3 regions of the Ensifer meliloti genome follow, and region 1 is predicted to be linked to each of the others. Evidence: predicted binding sites of a transcription regulator. Region 1 holds the regulator's gene; each other region holds the start of a gene.
The links. The regulator LexA, encoded in region 1, represses DNA repair genes until DNA is damaged. The targets are predictions, from matches to a motif close to TGTTCNNNNTGTGTTCNG.

Region 1 (5,146 bases):
ACTCTTGAAAAAGGCGGTCGAGACAGCGCCCAAGATGATCTTGGCGCAGCGCCAGCTCGGCCGACCGGACGGACGCAATCGCTACTACACCGACAGGCAGTATGAAAATGTCTGGGCCAGCGGCACATCCGAATGGCTCCAGGACAGTTATCTCGATGTCGACCAGCGGGCTGGCTATTTCCAGGTTGCCTATTCATCGGCTCCGGCAATGGTCATGCGGACGCTGGGGGCAGGTTCCAAATACCCGGTTGCATACCGAGATGCCGCGGGCGAGTTCCTCAGCGGCTCCAGCACCTACAGGCTGCATTTGCCACCCAATCCGCCGGCTGCCCTGTTCTGGGCAGTTACCGCCTACAACATCACCGACGGCACGATGGTGGAAGCGCCGCAGCTGATGCCGTCCATCAACGGCTTCAACAAGGTCGCGACGAACCAGGACGGCTCGGTGGACCTGTGGTTCGGACCGGAAAAACCTGCCGACGCGCAGGACTCGAACTGGATCCAAACCGTCGGCGGCCGGAATTTCCTGATAGCGCTGCGTCTCTACGGAACCGGCGTCGAGTTCTTCGATCAGACCTGGAAGCCGGATGATGTGGTCAGGGTGGAGTGAGGTCGGGGCGCGTCCCCAACGAAACGCGCCCATGTCCAAGTGCCCAACCGGAGCGATTCAACAGAGGAATATGCTATGAAAACGAGTTTCAATGATCAACTCGACATCACCCGGCGCGACTTGATGAAGGGCGGCATGGGTGCGGCATCGCTGGCAGCGGTGAGCGCCGGAGCGGCGGTTCCCGCCGCCGTGACGGCGGCCTCGGTCGCCGTCACGGCCAATGCGGCGCAGGCACAGCAGCACGCCGCATCCGCAACTGTTACGCAACCCGCCACGGGCATCGTGATGTCTCCCGACTATGCAAGAACGGTTGCGCAGATGGCCTACGTCTGGGGCTGGCCGATGGTTAACATGATCAACCGCAGGGCGGCGATCACTCAGGCACCGGAACCGGGCCACCTCAACGGCGTCCTGCCCGCCGCACCGCGGGGCCAGATCGCGATGCTCAACGACTACATTGAGCCGTCGGAAACTTTCGTCACGTGCCCGAACCAGGATGTCGTCTACGGCTTGGGCTTCTTCGCGCTTGATGAAGAGCCGGTCGTGATTCAGGTGCCGGATTTCGGCGACCGTTTCTGGGTCTATGCTTTGTACGACGCACGCACCGACCAGTTCGGTCATCTAGGCAAACCATATGGCTCGAAGCCCGGATTCTACCTGCTCGCCGGTCCGAGGTGGAGCGGCCTGAAACCGGACGGGATCACAGATGTTTTGCGCTGCCCTACCTCGCTCGCCAACGCCATTCCCAGGGTCTTCCAGGACGACACGCCCGAGGACAGGAAAGCGATTCAAGAGGTCATCAACCAGGTCGTCGCTTATCCGCTGAAGGATTTCGACGGAGAGATGAAGACGATCGAATGGGCCAAGGTCCCGGACATTCCCGGACCGCCATCGTCTGGCGAGGAAACCAAATGGGTGGTCCCGGATAAGTTCTTCGATCAGTTCGGCGAGGTTCTCGACACTGTCGATCCGTTGCCGGGCGAGGAGGCTCTCTATGGCCAATTCCGCCTGCTGCTCGATGCAGCCTCCAAGGACCCCGAACTGAAAAAGGTGCTGGTTGCGACCGCGGTCGAGACCGAAGACAAGGTCATCCAGCCGTTCTTCCAGTGGAAGCACAACGGACGTCCGGCCGGGAACGGATGGAACCGTTCTACCAACAATGCGCAGTTCGGCGTCGACTATTTCAACCGGACCGGAACGGCAAAATCGAACATGTTCGACAACCGGCCGAACGAGACGCAATATTTCTACACCGACCACGACGGCGCGGGCGGAGAACTCAGCGGCAGCGGCAGCTATGCGATCACCTTCCCAGCCGGGCAGGAGCCGCCGGTCAACGGGTTCTGGTCATTGACCCTGTACAACGACAAGCATCTCTTCCACGCGAACGACCTCAAACGCTACTCACTCGGCACCAAGAACAAGAACCTAAAGCGCAACTCCGACGGTTCGCTTACCCTCTACGCCGGCGCGAAGTCGCCCGGGGGCGACAAGGAAAACAACTGGCTGCCCGCGCCGGACGGGAAGTTCTCGCTCTACATCCGCGCCTATTGGGGCAAAGAGGCAATTCTCGATGGCTCTTGGCAGCCGCCCGCGATCGAGGTGGCTCAATAGCCAGTGCTGAAAGCCGATAGTGGCGTTGTGTGTTCGTGACCTTGCACTCCGCCCTATCTGCCAGCCGGCGGGCACCGACGCGGCTTGCAGTCGTCAGCCTCATCTCTGTATTGCGATGCATTCGGCAAGTGGAATGCACTGGCGCGGTCGGCCGAAAACTCTTATACAATCGTTGACCAGTGGGGTCGTAGCTCAGTTGGGAGAGCGCCGCAATCGCACTGCGGAGGTCGAGGGTTCGACTCCCTTCGGCTCCACCATCCACCAGTCCTCCCTGCCGGCTCGCTGCTTGCCAAAAAAGCTGATTTGAGAGAAAGTTTTAGTCTGACCCGTTCGAGGTCTGGGCAACTCCCGCGAGTGGAGCAAAACATGCCTGTTAAATCTTTGGTGGCAGCCGCAATTTTTTCCCTCTTCGCCCTTTCGGGGTGCGCCAGCACAGGCTCGACCAACACGACCTACACCCAGTGGTACGGGCCTTATCCCGAGCCTGAATTCGACGTTCTTACGCCGGGCGGACTGCGCCTTGCCTATTAGCATTGCATAGGCGACCGACTGCGCCGCCCGCCGTAAGCCCAAAACATGCGAGAGCGTATCGGCCCCTGCCCCGAATTCCGAGCGATCGCCATCGACACGCCGGATCGCGGGGCGGATCGGCATTCAACAGCAAGCGAAATTCACGGAATTTTAGGCACTTGCGGAACACATATGGAACAGATAGGTTCTGTTCTTGATTTGTTTCGCGATTCTGGAGTGACGCCATGCTGACCCGCAAGCAACAGGAATTGCTTCTGTTCATTCACGAACGAATGAAGGAATCCGGGGTCCCGCCGTCCTTCGACGAGATGAAGGACGCCTTGGACCTTGCGTCCAAATCGGGCATCCACCGTTTGATCACCGCACTCGAAGAGCGTGGGTTCATTCGCCGGCTACCTAATCGCGCCCGGGCCCTCGAAGTCATCAAGCTGCCGGAGGCCTATGCGGGCGCTTCGCAGGTCCGCCGCGGCTTTTCGCCGAGCGTGATCGAAGGCAGTCTGGGCAAGCCTGCTGCGCCGCCCCCCGCACCGAAACCGGCGCCGCCGGCCGAGGCCGCATCGGTCGCCGTTCCGGTCATGGGCCGCATTGCCGCCGGTGTGCCGATTTCGGCAATCCAGAACAATATGCACGATATATCCGTACCGGTTGAAATGATCGGCAGCGGCGAGCACTACGCTCTCGAGATCAAGGGCGATTCGATGATCGAGGCCGGCATCCTCGATGGCGATACGGTGATCATCCGGAACGGAAGCACCGCCAGCCCCGGGGATATCGTCGTCGCGCTGATCGACGACGAGGAAGCGACCCTGAAGCGATTCCGTCGCAAGGGCGCCTCTATTGCGCTGGAGGCCGCCAATCCGGCTTACGAAACACGCATATTCGGTCCGGACCGGGTCAAGATCCAAGGCAGGCTCGTCGGCCTCATCCGGCGCTATCATTAGAGCTTCCTGACCAGGTGCGCAGCCGCTTCCTACGAAAGTACGCAATTTCAAAGCGCTGACGTGGGAGTATTGCGCCTTGGGACGCTATGACCACGCCCGGTCATAGAACGGAAGACACATTTATACAGAATAAAAAAGTCCCTATTCCAAATGTACCCTCTTGCGGATTGCGGTCAATCATTCTAAATCCGCGCCACGATTTGAAAACGCAAATCGTAGAGGCCTCGTGGCGGAGTGGTGACGCAGAGGACTGCAAATCCTTGTACGCCGGTTCAATTCCGGCCGAGGCCTCCAAAAGCCACACCTGATCAGCTTTGTTACCGACAAACTTCCTCTCGTCAGACGAGGGCGAAATCCGCATTCGCAAAGACGAAGTTGGCAGCGCTGAGGTCGGCAGCGTGGATGCCGATCAGAGTGACCTGATCGACCGTGCCATTCAGCTGCAGGACAGCGTTCCCGTCAGCATCGTCGCCGATGTTGGACAAAAAATCGGCGAAGTCGTCGTAGCCATAGCCGGCGATTTGGATGATGTCCTTGTCCAATTCGAAGTCGAAGATCTTATCCCGCCCACTGTTCCGCGCAAACAGGAACTGATCGGCACCGGTCTCGACCGCGAAGGCTGCGGTAAGTCGGCCATCGCCCCAGAGCTGATCGTTACCGGCGCCGCCAATCAAGAGGTCGTCCCCACCCGCGGTGTCCACGCCGACCTCTGCATCGCCATACAGGACATCATCGCCTTTGCCTCCGTCGAGCAGGTCGTTGCCGCCACTGCCGCCACGTGAGAAAAGAACATCTCCAACAAGAAAGTCGTTGCCAGAACCACCATAGAGGTGGTCGTCGCCGCCGATGCCGGATTCCACGACGCCCTGGTCGAGGCCATCTCCGTAGAGTTTGTCATGGCCCTCTCCGCCCTGGAGCCGATCGTTCCCGCCAACGAAAAAATCGCCGAGGGAGAAAGCGTCGCCCGAGAGAATATCGTCTCCGGCGCCGCCGTCGAGCCAGTCGTCGCCACCACGTCCTCTGAGGCAATTGTAGCCATCGCCGTAGAGTGTATCGTTGCCTTTGCCGCCCGAGAGACGATCGTTCCCTCCGGCGACGATCGCGGAGTCACTCACATCGATCGAGAAGGCATCGCCGTACAGCGTGTCGTCGCCGGCGCCGCCGTCGAGCTGGTCGTCGCCACCACGCCCCTGATCGGAGATCGCCCAAGCGTCGCCGAAGAGCGTGTCGTCGCCTCCGTGCCCGTCAAGGCTGTCGCGGCCACCCTGCCCCGAAGACAGGAAGCCGCCGATTTCGAAGACTCCCAGGCTATTGTCGGTCGTGAATGGGTCTCCGAAGACAATGTCCGGATCGTTCGTGCCGAAGATGTGGTTGTCGAGCCCGAGCCAAGGGGCGATGCCACCGATCAGATGCGCCATTTTTCTCTCCACAGTGCTGCAAAGCAGGTGAT
Region 2 (5,146 bases), 1.3 Mb from region 1:
AGACTCCGAAACTAGGCACTTCCGGACGGAAAACCGCTACACACTTTTCCTGGAAGTGCCCTAGAGCCGGGCGGCGACCTCGGCGGCAAGCGGTATCGAGGGCTGCGCGCCGGGCTTGAGGCAGGCGAGCGATCCCGCAATCGCGGCGCGGCGGAGCGCCTCGGAGAATGCGAGACCGGCGTCGAGGCCGGCGGCGAGATAGCCGCAGAACGTATCTCCGGCACCGACCGTATCGACGGGCTCGATCGTGAGCCCTTTCGCGCGGTGGAGTTCGCCTTCGTGAATCGCCACCACGCCCTCAGCACCAAGGGTTACGATCACGGTCTGGCGGGTCTCGGCGTGAAGCCCGTTCATAGCCTCTTCCCGCTCGGCGCCGGCGATGCCCGCTTTGCCGGCGAGCAGCTCGAACTCGGTCTCGTTGGCAATGACGATATCGGCCATGCGGCCGAGGCGCGCCGCATCCGGCGTCAGCGGCGCGATGTTGATGATCGATCGGATGCCCCGCCGTTTTGCTTCGGAGAGTGCCTTTTCCACCGAGGCGGAGGGAATTTCGAGCTGCAGCATCAGCGTGTCGCCGGCCGACATCTGCGCAACCACGTTCGCGGCGTCGTCCCCGCTTACGCGTGCATTGGCGCTGGCGACCACGACGATGACGTTTTCGCCGTCGCCGCCGACGATGATGTGCGCCGTTCCGGTCGGCTCGCCGACGGTCTTCGTCAGATCGAGATCGGTGCCGGCCTCCTTGAGCAGCGCCAGCGCGCCCTCGGCAAAGGCGTCGGAGCCGACGGCACCTGCCATGCGCACCGAGGCGCCGGCGCGGCGCGCCGCGAGCGCCTGGTTTGCGCCCTTGCCGCCCGCCGCAGTGGAAAAGTCCGTTCCGGCAACCGTTTCGCCGGGCTTCGGAAGGCGTGCGGTGGTGGCAATCAGGTCCATGTTGATGGACCCAAAAACAGTGATCATGTGGAGGCGTCCCGTCGGCTTGCTCTTTAGATTTTCGCCTGTCGTCATCCCAAAACCGCTGCACGGTTTCGGGCGACACGCATTTGCCGGAGAGTGCCCGACGCCGTCAGTCCTCGTCAACCACTCTCAGCTTTAATTGCCCCATGCGCCCGTCCACCGGGCGCCCGCTGCCGTCGCCCGGCTTTTCGCCCTGTCTCGGATCGGCCTCGGCCTGCAGCTCGAGCGCCTCGATCTTGGCGCCCCGACGGGTCAGCTTGTCCGAGGAGATCAGGATGTCCTCGACATCCTTCTGGGTCATGGCGAAATGGCCCTGGAGCTTGCGTACGCGCTCGTCGAGACGCGAGAGGTCTTCCATCAGCCGTACGACTTCGCCCTGTATCAGGTGGGCCTGCTCGCGCATGCGGGCATCTTTCAGGATCGCCTGGATGACCTGGATCGAGAGAAGCAGAAGCGACGGAGAGACGATGACGATCCGCTGGCGGTGCGCCTTCTGGACGACCGCTTCGAAATGCTCGTGGATTTCGGCGAAGATCGATTCGGAGGGAACGAAGAGGAAGGCCGTATCCTGCGTGTCGCCCGGTAGAAGATATTTGCCGGCGATATCGCGGATATGCACCTCCATGTCGCGGCGGAAGGCCTGCGCGGCCTGTTGCCGCCGTTCGGCGCTCGCCGCGTCCCTCATGGAATTCCAGGCCTCGAGCGGAAATTTCGCATCGATGACCAGCGGCGGCTGGCCGTTCGGCATGCGGATGGTGCAGTCCGGCCGGGCGCCGTTGGAAAGCGTCGCCTGGAAGGCGAAGGCGCCCATAGGCAGTCCGTCCGCGACGATCGCCTCCATGCGCGACTGTCCGAAGGCGCCGCGCGTCTGCTTGTTGGCGAGGATGCTCTGCAGCCCGGCCATGTCCTTGGCGAGCGACTGGATGTTGTTCTGCGCGTTGTCGATCACCGCGAGCCGCTCCTGGAGCCGCCGCAGATTTTCGTGCGTCGCCTTCGTCTGCTCGCTGATCGAGGCGCCAATGCGGTGCGTCATTCCGTCGATGCGCTGGCTGAGCGACTGGTTCAGTTCCGCCTGCCGGGCGCCCAAGACCTCGGTCATGGCGGCGATGCGTCCCTGCATCTCCGTCTGCGCTGCAATGAGCGCCGACATTTGCTCTTCGCGGCCGGTCGCGCGAGCCGAACGGGCGCGCCGCACCATGATGGCCGAGAACAGCACCACGAGAAGGGCGGCGGTTGTGACGAGGTGGCCGGCCGTGACGGGCAGGGTGCCGATGAGGAACAGCGGCTGATCGAAGGAAAAGGGGATGGGCTCCATGGCCGCAGACTAACAGATTCGCGTGCGAAAACCAGATCAAAACGAGAACATACATTTCCGCTCCCCGGTCGCCCCCGTTTGGAGCACAACGGGTTTCTCGATGGCAATTTTCTTGCGCGTCGACGGAAAGATCGGCTATGGGGATCGACATGACGATCAAGCCGCTCATCATTCTTCCCGATCCGGTTCTGCGCCAGGTGTCGACACCGGTGGAGACCATTGACGCCGATATTCGCCGGCTCGCCGACGATATGCTGGAAACCATGTACGACGCGCCGGGCATCGGTCTCGCCGCGATACAGATCGGCGTGCCGAAGCGCCTCCTGGTTCTCGACGTGACGAAGGAGGGCGAGGAGAAGCAGCCGCTCGTCTTCATCAATCCGAAGGTCGTCCGCTCGTCCGAGGAGCGTTCGGTCTATGAGGAAGGCTGCCTTTCGATCCCCGACTACTACGCCGAGGTCGAGCGGCCCGCCGCGATCACGGTCGAGTATGTCGATCGCGAGGGCAAGGAACAGGCGGTCGAGGCCGAGGGCCTGCTCGCCACCTGCCTGCAGCACGAGATCGACCATCTGAACGGCGTCCTGTTCATCGATTACATCTCGAAGCTCAAGCGCGATATGGTGATTCGCAGGTTCACCAAGGCGGCCAAGACGCGCGGCGCAAAGGCGATCTAGCGTCGCGCCGCATTCAAGCTGGAGCCGCCGCCCGCTTACGGGCAATCGAGAGAGACGGAGGCCGCCACTTGCCGCTTCGCATGATCTTCATGGGCACACCGGAATTTTCCGTGCCGACGCTCCTGGCGCTCGCCGGGGCGGGTCACGAGATCGCCGCCGTTTACACGCAGCCGCCGCGGCCGGGCGGCCGGCGCGGCCTCGACCTGCAGAAGTCCCCCGTGCATCAGGCTGCCGAGCGGCTGGGCATACCGGTGTTGACGCCCGCCAATTTCAAGGATGCCGCGGACCGCCAGACCTTTCGGGGTTTCGGTGCGGACGTGGCGGTCGTCGTCGCCTACGGGCTGCTGCTGCCGGAGGAAATACTCTCCGGCACCCGCTACGGCTGCTATAACGGCCATGCCTCGCTCCTGCCGCGCTGGCGGGGGGCGGCGCCGATCCAGCGGGCGATCATGGCCGGCGACCGCGAGACCGGCATGATGGTGATGAAAATGGACAAGGGGCTCGATACCGGTCCCGTCGCTCTCGCGCAGTCGGTTCCGATCGATGAGATGGTGACGGCCGGCGAATTGCACGACCGGCTGATGCAGGTCGGAGCTGTGCTGATGACGGAGGCGATGGCCAGGCTCGAGGCCGGTGAGCTTCCGCTCGCGCCGCAGGCGCAAGAGGGCGTCGCCTATGCCGCCAAGATATCGAAGGAAGAGACCCGGATCGATTTCTCCCGGCCGGCGGCCGAGGTGCACAACCATATCCGCGGCCTCTCGCCCTTTCCCGGCGCCTGGTTCGAACTCGATATTGCCGGCCGTCGCGAACGCGTCAAGGTGCTGGCCTCCGAGATGTCGGAAGGGGAAGGTGCTCCCGGAGAAGTGCTTGATCACACTCTCAGGATCGCTTGCGGAGAGGGCGCGGTGCGGCTGACGAGATTGCAGCGCGCGGGCGGCAAAGCGCTCGACGCGGCCGATTTCCTGCGCGGCACGCCCATCGCTGCCGGCGCGAGGATCGCCTGATGCCCCGCTATCGCCTGACCGTCGAATATGACGGTTCCGATTACGTCGGCTGGCAGAGGCAGGAGAACGGTCCCTCGGTCCAGGGCGCAATCGAGAAGGCGGTCCTGTCGCTGACCCGCGAGACGGTCTCGATCCGCGGCGCCGGGCGCACCGATTCCGGCGTTCATGCCAGAGGGCAGGTGGCGCATCTCGATCTCACGCGCGAGTGGAAGTCGTACACGCTGCAAAACGCCCTCAACGCGCATCTGGCGCTTGCCGGCGAGCGGGTCTCGATCCTCGATGTCGCGGAAGCCCCCGGCGATTTCGACGCCCGTTTCTCGGCAATCCGCAGGCATTATCTCTATCGGATCATTTCCCGCCGTTCGCCGCTGGCGCTGGAGGCGCGGCGCGCCTGGTGGGTGCCGAAGCCGCTCGATCACGACGCCATGCACGAGGCGGCGCAGCGCCTCGTCGGCCATCACGATTTCACCACCTTCCGCTCGGCCCACTGTCAGGCGACGAGCCCCTTGCGCACGCTCGACCGGCTGGACGTGACCCGTGCGGGCGAGCTCATCGAAATCCGCGCCACGGCGCAAAGCTTTCTTCACAACCAGATCCGTTCCTTCGCAGGCTCCCTGAAGCTCGTTGGCGAGGGCAAATGGACGCCGGACGACCTGCAGGCGGCACTGGAGGCGCGGGACCGCAAGGCGTGCGGCCCTGTCGCCCCGCCGGACGGGCTTTATTTCATGCGGGTGGATTACTGAGCTGGAAACAGCAGCCCCTCATCCGGCCTGCCGGCCACCTTCTCCCCGCACGCGGGGCGAAGGAGACTCGCGGCGCTCGCTCGATTCATGCCGCTTGTCCCTTCTCCCCGCTTGCGGGGAGAAGGTGCCGGCAGGCGGATGAGGGGCTGCCGCAGATCCGCCGCCATTCAGCCCGGCATCAGGCCGAGCAGGCGCTGCAGGAACTGCATGATCATCAGCGGTGACAGCAGAAAGATCGCGGCAAGGGCGGCGGCGAGCAGGTTCTGCTTGGCGGTAACGGTCCGCAAAAGGCGGAAGAGCAGCGCGGAGCTGGCGACGAGCAGCAGAAGCCACAGCAGGGCTGCCATCCCGGCGCTGCCGGGTATGACCAGCAGCAACGCGGCCGGCACTGCCATGGCATACGTCAGCGGGACCTGGAGCCAATTGGTCGTGACGATCACCGGCACCACCAGG
Region 3 (5,146 bases), on a different replicon from region 1:
CGGCGACAAGCTTGCCCGCAAGACGAGTCTCGTGCGGAGCGGCCGCATCGACGGCCTGCAGAAGGAGATCTCGCTTGCTGCGCTCGGCCTCATGGAGTTTTCGACCTTCTCATCCGCCGCCATCGTACTCGATGCCTTTTTCGAGGCGGGCGGCAATCTGGTCGATACCGCGTTTCTCTACGGCAATGGCCTGCAGGACCGGCTCGTCGGCGAGTGGATGCGCAGCCGCGGCGTTCGCCAGGAAACGGTCGTCATCGCCAAGGGCGCGCACAGTCCGCTCTGCTATCCGGACGTGATCGGCAAGCAACTGACGAGCAGTCTCGAGCGAATGGGCACGGATTATGTCGACATCTATTTCATGCACCGCGACAATCCGGACATCCCCGTCGGCGAATTCGTCGACGCCATGGACGCGGAGGTGAAGGCCGGCCGCATCCGGGGCCCGATTGGCGGTTCGAACTGGACACGCGAACGCTTCGAAGAGGCAATCGCCTACGCCGAGCGTGCGGGCAAGACGAAACCGAGCGTGCTTTCCAATAATTTCTCGCTGGCCGAGATGGTCCAGCCGGTCTGGGCTGGCTGCATCTCGTCCTCGGACGACGCCTGGATGCGCTGGCTGGAGGAAAATGACGTCACCAATTTCGCTTGGTCGAGCCAGGCGCGCGGCTTCTTCACCGACCGTGCAGGCCGCGGCAAGCTGGACGATTTGGAACTCGCCCGCTCCTGGTATTCCGAAGGCAACTTCGCTCGGCGAGACCGGGCGATCGCACTCGGGCGCAAGCTCGGCAAAGACCCCATTCAAATAGCGCTCGCCTATGTTCTGGCGCAGAAAGGCCGTGTCATCCCGCTGATCGGCCCGCGCTTGCTCGCCGAGCTCAACCACAGCCTCGACGCTTTCTCGGTTACGCTCTCCCCGGGTGACGTGCAGTGGCTGCGCGATGGTGACCCGGGCGAGTCGAGTGCGGCTTGATCCAAACGAATCTGCGCCCAATTCCGGCGCCGGCTGCGCATGGGAGGTCTGCTTTGCACCACAGGAGTCTTCATATCAGTTGAACAGCTTGGTACGCTTCCTTGCCATATTCCAAGTAAATCGAGCCCAGCAATGAGAGCGGACAGACAGCAGATTGACCAGGCACTGGCAGCGACAGAAACCATCCGCAGCATTCTTCGGGAGGCGCTTCTTGCGGTTTATCTGCATGGATCGGCAGTTTCGGGTGGCTTGCGACCGCAGAGTGACGTCGACCTCCTCGCCATCGTCGACTGCCCCGTGGCCGACGAACAGCGTCGCGATCTTCTGGCGGCTTTGCTGCGGATTTCCGGTCGTCATCCGCGTGCGGTCGGAACTCCCCGATGCATCGAACTGATGGTGTTTCTGCGGGCAGATATCGCCACACCGAATTTTCCTGTTCGGGCTGAATTCATCTATGGCGAATGGTTGCGGGAGGCCTTTGAATCCGAAGAACTCCCGGTTCCCGTGTCCGATCCGGAAAATACGCTGGTGCTTGCGCAGGCGCGACAAGAGGCCGTTCCACTCTTCGGTCCCGATGCAAAGGAGTTTCTGCCCTCGATTCCGCCGGAACAAGTTCGCCGCGCCATGCGCGATGCACTCCCCTTATTGGTCGACAGTCTACAGGGGGACGAGCGGAACGTCTTGCTGACCCTTGCTCGCATGTGGCGTACATCGGCCACCGGTGACTTCATCACCAAGGATGCTGCAGCCACATGGGCGGCAAACCAGATGCCCGACCAGGAGGCTGGCACGCTGATCCATGCGCGTGAGGCCTATCTGGGCAAGGTCAGGGACGACTGGGGAAATCGGCAGTCTGCTTCCGAGCGGACAGCAACACTTCTGCGCCAGCGGGTATTAGAACTCCTATGAAGCTTGGGTCGGAAGCTGCCAAGAAGCTTCTTCCGCTTTATGGTATCAGGGTGTCGGAATCTCGTTTGGCCGGCCGTCTTCAAGACGGACAAGCTATGGAGAGCAGCATGACTATTACCATTACCGCCTTTGAGCGGTCGCCCGATGGCGGCCAGGGCATGGCGCGTGACATGCGCGTTCGCTGGGCGCTCGAAGAAGTGGGCCAGCCCTACGGCGTTCGCCTTCTTTCGTTCAAGGCGATGAAGGAACCCGCGCATCTCGCGCTCCATCCTTTCGGGCAGATTCCTACCTATCAAGAAGGCGATCTCGCTTTGTTCGAGTCAGGGGCCATCGTTTTCCATATCGCGGAGCGCCATGCGGGCCTGCTGCCGGACGATGCGAATGCCCGGGCGCGCGCGATCACGTGGATGTTCGCCGCGCTCAACACCGTGGAGCCGCCGATCGTTGATCGCGAGGTCGCCGAGTACCTGGAAGACGAGACCTGGTACGAGCAGCGCCTGCCCTTCATTGACGAACGCATCCGCAAGCGGCTGGGCGAACTTTCCGGCCGACTTGGCAACGCCGACTGGCTCGACGGGGCGTTCAGCGCCGGTGACCTCCTAATGGTGACGGTGCTGCGCAGATTGGAGGGCTCGGGCATACTTGAGGAATATCCGAACCTCTCGGCCTATGTGGCCCGCGGCAAAGCTCGGCCCGCATACAAGCGCGCTTTCGTCGCTCAACTGGCGGTTTTCACCGCCGCACCGACCGCCTGACGAAAGTCCGCGCTTGCCCAGTGCCTTACGCGGCGTGCTTGCAGCCGTGCGCCTGGAGCTTGACGGTTGGCCAAGCGGCGTCGGCCGTTTACTTACAAGCGGTACTGCGGGCTAGTCCCCGGGGAAACTTTCTTCACTGCCCTGCAGACCACGGGTCCGGTCGCGCAGACTGGTGAAGTAATCCGCGTGGGCAGGGACGGTCCGTGCCGACGAGGCTCCGGCGCCTGCGCAATACGAGGCGTTCCTGGTCTCGATGTATCAATTCCCGGATATACTCACTGCTAGTCCCACAGTCTCGTCCGGCGACTTGCTCATCTGCGAGGCTCTTTAGCTGGTCCGGCAGGGAAATGTTTATCGTGCCCATGCGACAAGACCATAGGGATTGGCAGGAATTGGCAAGAACTCGCGAGCACAACGCGGCAAATGCGCATGCGAACGCCCCACTTTCCAACGGCCGCTCGGGCTTGTATGTTCCCCCTCCGTTCTTAAGGCCGCGGCCGGACATCAAAGAGCTTATCGAGGTACGTGAATGGCGACGGCGACCCATCTGGAGAAACTGAACGAGAGACAGCGCTGCGCAGTCGAATATGGCATCGGAGCAGAAGAAGGCGCCCAAGCAGGCCCGCTGTTGATCATCGCCGGAGCGGGCTCCGGGAAGACCAACACCTTGGCCCATCGCGTTGCTCACCTGATCGTCAACGGGGCCGACCCCCGCCGCATTCTCCTGATGACCTTCTCGCGGAGGGCCGCGGCTGAGATGTCGCGCCGCGTCGAGCGTATCTGCGCACAGGTGCTCGGCCGCAGTTCCGGAATGATGACGGACGCCCTTTCATGGGCGGGGACCTTTCACGGTATCGGCGCACGGTTGCTGAGAATCTATGCCGAACAGATCGGACTGAATGCGGAGTTCACCATTCACGACCGCGAGGATAGCGCCGACTTGATCAACCTGATACGCCACGAACTCGGCTTCTCGAAGACGGAAAGTCGGTTTCCGACCAAGGGCACCTGTCTGGCGATCTATTCGCGGACAGTGAACGCGGAAATGCGACTGAATGAAGTGCTCCGCACTTGGTACCCGTGGGTAGCTGGCTGGGAACAACAGTTGCAGGAGCTGTTTGCCGGCTACGTGGAGGCCAAGCAGGCGCAGAACGTCCTCGACTACGATGACCTGCTTCTCTATTGGGCGCAGATGGTCAGCGATGCCTCCCTCGCCGACGATATCGGCAACCGGTTCGACTATGTCCTCGTCGATGAATATCAGGATACCAACAAGCTCCAATCTTCGGTGCTGCTGGCCCTGAAGCCCGACGGGCGCGGCTTGACGGTCGTCGGCGACGACGCGCAGTCGATCTACTCGTTCCGCGCGGCGACGGTCCGCAACATTCTCGACTTTCCGAAGCAATTCGCGCCGGCGGCCGAGATCGTCACGCTCGACCGCAACTACCGCTCGACCCAGCCGATCCTCGCAGCCGCCAACGGGGTTATCGACCTGGCGCGGGAACGCTTCACCAAGAACCTCTGGACGGACCGCGAGTCGGCTGAACGTCCCAAGCTGCTGACGGTGAAGGACGAGGCCGATCAGGCGAACTGCATCGTCGAGCAGGTGCTTGCCAATCGTGAATCCGGGATGCTCCTGAAACAGCAGGCCGTCCTGTTCCGCACCTCGAGCCACAGCGGCCCCCTTGAGGTGGAGCTGACCCGCCGCAACATCCCCTTCGTAAAGTTCGGAGGCTTGAAGTTCCTCGACAGCGCCCACGTGAAGGACATGCTGGCCGTGCTGCGCTTTGCACAGAACCCACGTGACCGCGTCGCGGGCTTCCGGCTCCTGCAGATGCTGCCGGGAGTCGGCCCGCAGACCGCGGGCAAGATCCTGGACACGATTGCGGCCGATCCCGAGCCGTTGATGGCGCTTGGCGAAGTCCCAGCTCCGCCGAGGAGCGGCACGGACTGGATGTCCTTGGTCGAGTTGCTGCAGGCCCTGCGCAAACCCGGTTCCGCATGGCCGACGGAAATAGAGATGGCACGGGTGTGGTACGAACCGCATCTCGAGCGAATACACGAGGATGCCGAAACGCGCCGGGCCGACCTCGTGCAACTCGAGCAGATCGCCGCAGGCTATCCGAGCCGCGAGCGCTTCCTCACGGAGTTGACGCTCGATCCGCCGGACGCGACGAGCGACCAGGCTGGCGTGCCTTTACTCGACGAAGACTATCTTATCCTTTCGACCATCCATTCGGCCAAGGGGCAGGAATGGCGCTCCGTCTTCATGCTCAACGTGGTCGACGGTTGCATTCCGTCAGACCTGGCGACAGGCACCAGCCACGAACTGGAGGAGGAGCGGCGACTTCTCTATGTCGGTATGACACGCGCCAAGGACCAACTGACGCTGATGGTGCCGCAACGCTTCTTCACCGGCGGTCAGCACGCGCAGGGTGACCGCCATGTCTACGCAAGCCGCACACGCTTCATCCCCGCGACATTGCTTCAGTTCTTCGAGAGTGCAAACTGG

Region 2: PZL22_RS20155 (DNA recombination protein RmuC) is a predicted target of LexA. The motif match lies at 2,305-2,322, and genes of this name have one in related genera.
Region 3: PZL22_RS27980 (ATP-dependent helicase) is a predicted target of LexA. The motif match lies at 3,104-3,121, and genes of this name have one in related genera.

What each region holds. Positions count from the first base shown of each region.
Region 1 covers NZ_CP120365.1:375,388-380,533, forward strand. Annotated here, with positions in the region: gene PZL22_RS08855 (DUF1254 domain-containing protein) at 1-610, shown strand, start outside; gene PZL22_RS08860 (DUF1254 domain-containing protein) at 686-2,224, shown strand; tRNA gene PZL22_RS08865 (tRNA-Ala) at 2,406-2,481, shown strand; gene PZL22_RS08870 (hypothetical protein) at 2,591-2,755, shown strand; gene lexA (transcriptional repressor LexA) at 2,980-3,696, shown strand; tRNA gene PZL22_RS08880 (tRNA-Cys) at 3,917-3,990, shown strand; gene PZL22_RS08885 (calcium-binding protein) at 4,035-5,114, opposite strand.
Region 2 covers NZ_CP120365.1:2,755,204-2,760,349, forward strand. Annotated here, with positions in the region: gene PZL22_RS20150 (ribokinase) at 61-960, opposite strand; gene PZL22_RS20155 (DNA recombination protein RmuC) at 1,067-2,272, opposite strand; gene def (peptide deformylase) at 2,422-2,946, shown strand; gene fmt (methionyl-tRNA formyltransferase) at 3,015-3,950, shown strand; gene truA (tRNA pseudouridine(38-40) synthase TruA) at 3,950-4,693, shown strand; gene PZL22_RS20175 (hypothetical protein) at 4,861-5,146, opposite strand, start outside.
Region 3 covers NZ_CP120366.1:713,264-718,409, forward strand. Annotated here, with positions in the region: gene PZL22_RS27960 (aldo/keto reductase) at 1-970, shown strand, start outside; gene PZL22_RS27965 (aminoglycoside adenylyltransferase family protein) at 1,103-1,879, shown strand; gene PZL22_RS27970 (glutathione S-transferase family protein) at 1,987-2,634, shown strand; partial or broken gene PZL22_RS27975 (ribbon-helix-helix domain-containing protein) at 2,746-2,998, opposite strand; gene PZL22_RS27980 (ATP-dependent helicase) at 3,164-5,146, shown strand, end outside.